DNA from 2 places in the Streptomyces rimosus genome. Region 1 is predicted to be linked to the other one. Evidence: riboswitches for the same ligand, from Rfam matches in the RefSeq annotation. Region 1 holds a riboswitch; the other holds the start of a gene.
The links. Region 1 has a riboswitch for cobalamin ahead of metE (5-methyltetrahydropteroyltriglutamate--homocysteine S-methyltransferase). Riboswitches for the same ligand answer to the same signal wherever they lie in the genome.

Region 1 (3,512 bases):
TCCGGCTGTTCGTCGGGCAGTGGCGCCGGTACCGACGCCGGCACCGGCGAGTCCGTCGAACCCGGCGCCGGGGCGACCGCCGCCCAGGCCGCCGAGGGCCATGACGCCGCCGACGTCACTGCCGGCAAGGGCGGCAGCGGCGGACAGCGGCTGGCCGTCGGTGCGGCTCCCTCGTCGTCCGGCCCTGCCGGTGCGGCGGCCGTGGCCCGCCCGTCCGGTGACGGACGCCCGCAGTACAAGTCCGCGGTACGGGTCGCCTCGTACGACCGCCGCAGCGGCCGCGCGGTCGTCGTCAGCCCGGCGAAGCACCTCCCGAGCCCCTCCCCCTCGGGCTCCGCATCCACCGCCCCCTCCCCCACTCCCTCCGCCTCCGCTCCCGCGAAGAACTCGGCCGTGGCCGTCGGCGACGTCATCGCGAGCGCGCCCGCTCCCGGCGCCCCCAGCGGTGTCCTGGCCAAGGTCACCGCCGTACGGGGCACGACGGCGAAGGGCACCGAGGTCAACACCGCGCCGGCCACGCTCGACGCGCTGCTGGGCAAGGGCAAGGCCGACGGGAAGGTGCCCGTCGATCCGGCTGCCGTCTCGGTCGAGCCGCTGGTCAAGGGGGTGAAGGTTTCCTGGGCGAAGAACGGCGAGCGCCGCTTCGGGCCGCACGGCGCCTCGCTGCCCCTCGGCAGTCTGCGCCTGGACGTCGGCGCTTCGGTCGCCACCGCGGAGGACGCCCCGGCGAGCGCCGCGGCCTCGGTCGCCGGCTTCGTGCAGCTGTCGCCCAAGGTGGAGTTCACTTACGACGGCAGCCGCGGGCACGCCACGCCCTCCCCCGCACCCGCCAACCACACGGCACCCGGAGGCGCGTTCATCGGGCTGTCCGGTGACTGGTCCTCCCAGTGGCGCTTCAAGGGCCAGGCCGCCGCCTCCACCGCGAGCGGCAAGCCGATGCGGGTGCCGTTCGCCAAGCTCCACGCCGATCCGGTCATCCAGGTCGGCCCGGTCCCGGTCGTCGTCAATCTTGACCTCACGTGCTACCTCGCGGTCGAGGCGGACGGCCGGGTCAGCGTCGACATCAAGCAGGACCTCAAGGGCGACTTCCGGGTCGGCGGCAGCTACTCCTGGGCCGGGGGCTGGAAGCCCGTCAGCGAATCCGGCATGCACTCCACCCCGGTACAGGCGGCTGTGACGGCGTCGGGCCAGGCGAAGGCCACGCTCGGTACCGAGGCGAGCGTCGGCCTGTACGGTGCGGTCGGTGTGAGCGCCGATCTCGCTCCGTATCTGCGCGGCGAGGCCAGTGCCGCGGCCATCGGTTCCTCCGACGGAAAGGGTTCGGTCACGGCCGACTGGAAGGCTTTCGGAGGGCTGGATCTGAGCGGCTCACTCCAGGCCCAGCTGACGATCTTCGGCACTCCGCTCTTCCAGAAACGCATTCCGCTGGGCACCCTGCACCGCGAATGGAAGCTCGCGTCCGGCCGGTTCTCCTCCGCCACGTCGCAGCCGCCTGCCGGCTGAGCCCTCCGCCACATAGCGCCAAAACCGAAACCGAGGCCGTGCGGACCCGGTTCCCCAGCGCCAAAGCCGAAGCCGTACGGACCCGGTCCCCACCGGGTCCGTACGGCTTCGACGTTCCCCCGTCTCATAGCCCGTCCCGCCATATGAACAGGGCTGTCCGCTCGGGCCCCGCTCGATCTACTGTGTCCGGTGCAGCTGGTTCGCCCTGCCCGCCAGGCAGACGCGTCGTAAGAGGGAACCCGGTGGGAATCCGGGACTGCCCCGCAGCGGTGAGCGGGAACGACCGCCGTCATACGCACTGGATCCGGGCCGCGGATCCGGGAAGCGACGGCCAGTAGGTGCCCGCCGGGAGAGCCCGGCAGGCGTGCCCGCGAGTCCGAAGACCTGCCCGTTGCCCGCGCGCGTCCATGCGTGCGCGGTCTTCCCGGAGACCTCGAGGGCGGGTTGGGAGCGTTCCGGACATGGTCCGGAACCGTACATGTCAGGCGGGCAGAAGCGTCGGCGCACGCTTCGCGGCTCGTCCGACGCGTCGTTCCTTCGCGTTCTCGTCCCGTTTCCGGGACGTACTCAAGAACACTTCCGCGAAGGAGAGTTCCGTGACAGCGAAGCCCGCAGCCGCGGCAGCACGGGCCACCGTGTACGGCTACCCCCGCCAGGGTCAGCACCGGGAACTGAAGAAGGCCATCGAGGGCTACTGGAAGGGCCGCGTCACCGCGGACGCCCTGATGGAGACCGCGCGGGGCCTGCGCCGTGCGAACTGGCGGCAGCTGGTGGACGCCGGTGTGCACGAGGTGCCGACCGGTGACTTCTCGTACTACGACCACGTCCTGGACACCAGCGTCATGGTCGGTGCTGTCCCGGACCGGCACCGCGCCGCCGTCGAGGCCGACGCCCTGGACGGCTACTTCGCGATGGCGCGCGGCACGCAGGACGTGGCGCCGCTGGAGATGACGAAGTGGTTCGACACCAATTACCACTACCTGGTGCCCGAACTGGGGCCCGACACGGTCTTCGCCGCGGACTCCGCCAAGCAGGTCGGCGAGCTGAAAGAAGCGCTCGCCCCCGGGCACACACCGCGTCCGGTGCTCGTCGGCCCGGTCACCTACCTCCTGCTGGCCAAGCCCGCCCCCGGAGTCGCCGCCGACTTCGAACCGCTGACCCTGCTCGATCGGCTGCTGCCGGTGTACGCCGAGGTCCTGGGCGATCTGCGCGCGGCCGGGGCCGAGTGGGTGCAGCTGGACGAGCCCGCCCTCGTCCAGGACCGCACCCCGGCCGAGCTGAACGCCGCCGAGCGCGCCTACCGCGACCTCGGCGCCCTCACCGACCGTCCGAAGCTGCTGGTCGCCTCGTACTTCGACCAGCTCGGTGAGGCCCTGCCGGTCCTGGCCAAGGCTCCCGTCGACGGTCTGGCGCTGGACTTCACCGAGGCCGCCGCCGGCAACCTGGACGCGCTCGCCGCCGCGGGCGGCCTGCCCGGCAAGCGCCTGGTCGCCGGTGTCGTCAACGGCCGCAACATCTGGATCAACGACTACGAGAAGTCGCTGGCCACGCTCGGCACCCTGCTGGGGCTGGCCGACCGGGTCGACGTGGCCGCCTCCTGCTCCCTGCTGCACGTGCCGCTCGACGCCGCCGTCGAGCGCGACATCGACCCGCAGATCCTGCGCTGGCTCGCGTTCGCCAGGCAGAAGACTGCCGAGATCGCCACGCTCGCCCGCGGCCTGGCGCAGGGCACCCACACGATCGCAGCCGAACTGGCCGCCAACCGCGCGGACCTGGCGTCCCGCGCCGGTTCCGCGATCACCCACGACCCCGCCGTACGCGCCCGCTCCGCCGCCGTCACCGACGCGGACGGCCGCCGCTCGGCACCGTACGCGAAGCGCGCCGCCGCCCAGCGGGCCCACCTGGGCCTGCCCCTGCTGCCGACCACCACCATCGGCTCCTTCCCGCAGACCGGCGAACTGCGCGCCGCCCGCGCCGACCTGCGGGCCGGACGCATCGATACCGCCGGC
Region 2 (3,512 bases), 2.0 Mb from region 1:
GATCAGATCGTCCGTACCGGGCCGCGGCGGCTCCCCGCCCAGCCGCCGGAACACCACCGACCACACCTCGCCCGGCGCGATGTCGGTGGCACCGAGCGAAACGGCGGCGGTCAGCGCGACGAGCAGGGCGAGGAGGAGCCCGACGGCGATCCAGAGCGTGTGGGCGGGGCTTGGGGGCGTACGAGTGGGGTCCGGGGCCTCATCGGTGGGGCCCGAGGCCGTACCGGCGGGGCTCGCGTCCGTACGAGCGGGCCTCGCGCCCGTACCGGCAGGCCCCGCGTCCGTACGGGCCCGCCCCGCAACCAACCGCCCCATCAGCGGCCCGCCCCGCCGGCAGCCACGCCATCCGTGCCCTCTCCGCCGCCCAGCCGGTCCGGATACAGCGTCGCCGCGATCCGCCGTACCGTATCGGCGTTGCCGACCCCCGCGATGGTCGTCCGCTCCGAGCCGATGCGCAGGAATTTCCCTTCCTTCACCGCGCGCAGCCCCGCCGTGGCCGGGAACGTCCGGAGGAATTGCTCGGCCTCACCGAACGCCTTCTCATTGGCCGCGGCGCTGCCCCGGTTCCGTACACCGAGCTGGATCCAGTCCGGGTCCTTGCCGACCACGTCCTCCCACGAGACCCGCTGGAAATCACCCGCGCAGTCCGCGAAGACGTTCCGCGCCCCGGCCTCGGTCAGCACCGCGTTCGCCACCTGCCGGTTGCAGACGGCCACGGGCTGCTTCGTTCCCGCGTCGAAATCGAAGAAGAAATACGACGGCCGTTTCTCCGCCGGTACGTCCGCGATGGCCTTCCGTACCCCGGAAACCTTCTTCTCCATCTCCGCCACCAGCTGCAACGCCCTCGGCGATGTGCCCGTGACCTGCCCGAGGCGCCGGATGTCCCCCTCGACCGCGGACAGATCCCGCTGCGGCACCTTCTTGCGCGGCGCGCATGCGGTCGAGGCCAGATAGACGTGCTTGATGCCCGCCGCGGCGAATTCCGTCTCGGTGGGGCCGGTCGCCGCCCCGCCCATGTTGCCCATCGAAGCGAACGTGTCGATGTAGAGATCGGCCCCGGAGCCGAGCAGTTTCTCCTTCGGGATCACCGTTTTGCCCAGGACCGGCACCCGCTGCGCCCGAGCATCGAGTTCACCCGGCAACGTGCCCTTGCCCGGCGGGAATCCGGTGCCGACAATCCGGTCCTCGACACCCAGCCGAAGCAGCATCTCCAGACTCGCCGCATTGCTCGTGACGATTTTCCGCGGCGCCGTGGAAAAGGTCGTCTTCCGCCCGTCGCAATCGGTGACGGTGACCGGAAAGCCACCCGCCGCGTCGTCCCGGCTGCCCGCCCTCCCGGACTCCCGCCCGTCGGCACTGCCGCACCCCGCGGCCAGCGCGGCCACCGCCAGCACCGTCACCGCCGCCGTCACCGTCCGGCCCTTCGCCCCCAACCCCGGTCCCGGCCCCACCACGTGCCCATTCATGCGAGGACGCATATGCCCGCTCTCCCTGCCTCTCGACTGTCCGACGGCCCGCCGGCGCGGGCCCGGATCAGGTAGTCGAGCAACCGGCGCCCCGGGTTCCCGAGGCAGTGGCCCGGTGGCCGGGGCGCTGACCGGCGGCAGCGACGGCGTTAGAGTGTCCGGGCCGTGGTGTTCGGGAAGACCGGTGACGACCGTAAGGTCCAGGCCGGAGCGGCCCTCGCCACTGTGATCGGGAAGTTCCCGCCCCTGTCCGTACGCGCCCTTCGCCGTACGGAGCCACTGGCCGCAGCCCGCGGCCGGGAAGGTTGGGGCGGGCGCGCACACCCGTCAGCCAGGAGACCGGCCACGGCATCTCACGAACTGATCCACGAGGTGCTGGAGCGTGACCACCGGATGCCCCTGTCCACAGATCCCCCCTACCCTTCTTCCCCTTCCCCCACTTCGGCCGCGTCGTCCTCAGCCGCTCCCGCCTCCCCCCTGCCCGACTTCCGCTGGCGGCGGCAGGACACCGTGCGGACCGCGGGGCTGATGGCGGTCATCGCCGGGCTGCACATCGTGGCCTTCGGCGTGCTCTTCCTGCTGGTCGTGCCGCACCACTACGCGGTGGGCTCGCAGGTCTTCGGCGTCGGCCTCGGCCTGACCGCGTACACCCTCGGCATGCGGCACGCCTTCGACGCGGACCACATCGCCGCCATCGACAACACCACCCGCAAACTGATGGCCGACGGCAAGCGGCCGGTCTCCGTGGGCTTCTGGTTCGCGCTCGGGCACTCCAGCGTGGTCGTCGCCATGGCGGCGCTGGTCGCCGGCGGCGCGCAGCTCGCGGGCACCCTGCTGGACGACGATTCGCGCGCCCACCAGGTGCTCGGCACCGTGGGCACCACGGTCTCCGGCGGCTTCCTGTACCTCATCGCCGCGCTCAACCTGGTCGCGCTGGCGGGCATCTGGCGGGTGTTCCGCGCCATGCGAGAGGGCCGGTACGACGAGACGGAGCTGGAGCAGCACCTCGACTCGCGCGGCTTCATGAACCGCGTACTGGGCCGCTTCACCCGCTCCATCACCCGGCCCGGCCAGATGTACCCGCTCGGTCTGCTCTTCGGCCTCGGCTTCGACACCGCGACCGAGGTGACGCTGATGGTGATGGCGGGCAGCGGCGCGGCGGCCGGTCTGCCCTGGTACGCGATCCTGGTGCTGCCGCTGCTGTTCGCGGCCGGAATGAGCCTGTTCGACACCCTGGACGGCACGTTCATGAACTTCGCGTACCAGTGGGCGTTCTCGAACCCGGTACGCAAGGTCTACTACAACCTCACGATCACCGGCCTGTCGATCGCCGTCGCGTTCTTCATCGGCACCATCGAGCTGGTCACCGTCCTGCACGACAAGCTGGACCTGAAGGACGGCGTCACCGACTGGATCTCGTCCATCGACCTGGACAACGTCGGCTTCATCATCGTCGGCCTGTTCGTGGTCGTCTGGGCGGCGGCCCTGGCGTACTGGCGCTTGGCCGGGGTGGAGAAGCGCTGGTCGGCGCGGGCTTCGGGAGCGGAGGCCGGGGCCGGGGCCGGGGAGGGTGGCTGACGAAGGCCGGGGGGGGACGGCTGACGGGGCCTGTGCCGGGGCGGGGGTGAGCCGAAGCGCTACGGAGCCGGCGAGGCGGTACGCGGTACGCCCCACCCCCTGCCCCTCCCTCCCCTCAGGTGGCCGACCCCGCCGCCGCCCCCGTCTTCAGGTCCCGCCCCCAGCGGGCCAGCTCCGCTTCGAGGTCGAGCGGGCGGAGCCGGTCCGGTTCGTCCGGGCCCGGCCAGTCCTCGCGCGGCACCCGCCACATCACCTCGAACTCGTTGCCGTCCGGGTCCTTCGCGTACACCGACTTGGACACCAGGTGATCGGTGGCGCCGACCAGCGCGACCCGCTGCGCCAGCTCCGCCGCCACGTCCGCCAGCTCGCCGAGGGTCCCGACCTCCCACGCCAGGTGGTAGAGCCCCACCCGGCCGTGCTCGGGCCCAGGGGCCGCGGCCCCCACCGCGAACAGCCCGAGATCGTGAT

Region 2: it holds a riboswitch for cobalamin, as region 1 does, so the genes downstream of both, nicT (Nickel transporter NicT) here and metE (5-methyltetrahydropteroyltriglutamate--homocysteine S-methyltransferase) in region 1, are expected to answer to the same signal.

The regions. Positions count from the first base shown of each region.
Region 1 is NZ_CP023688.1:8,539,569-8,543,080, reverse strand. It holds gene CP984_RS37440 (hypothetical protein) at 1-1,503, shown strand, start outside; cobalamin riboswitch at 1,683-1,909, shown strand; gene metE (5-methyltetrahydropteroyltriglutamate--homocysteine S-methyltransferase) at 2,100-3,512, shown strand, end outside.
Region 2 is NZ_CP023688.1:6,523,184-6,526,695, reverse strand. It holds gene CP984_RS28265 (FecCD family ABC transporter permease) at 1-315, opposite strand, end outside; gene CP984_RS28260 (ABC transporter substrate-binding protein) at 315-1,412, opposite strand; cobalamin riboswitch at 1,616-1,828, shown strand; gene nicT (Nickel transporter NicT) at 1,827-3,044, shown strand; gene CP984_RS28250 (VOC family protein) at 3,160-3,512, opposite strand, start outside.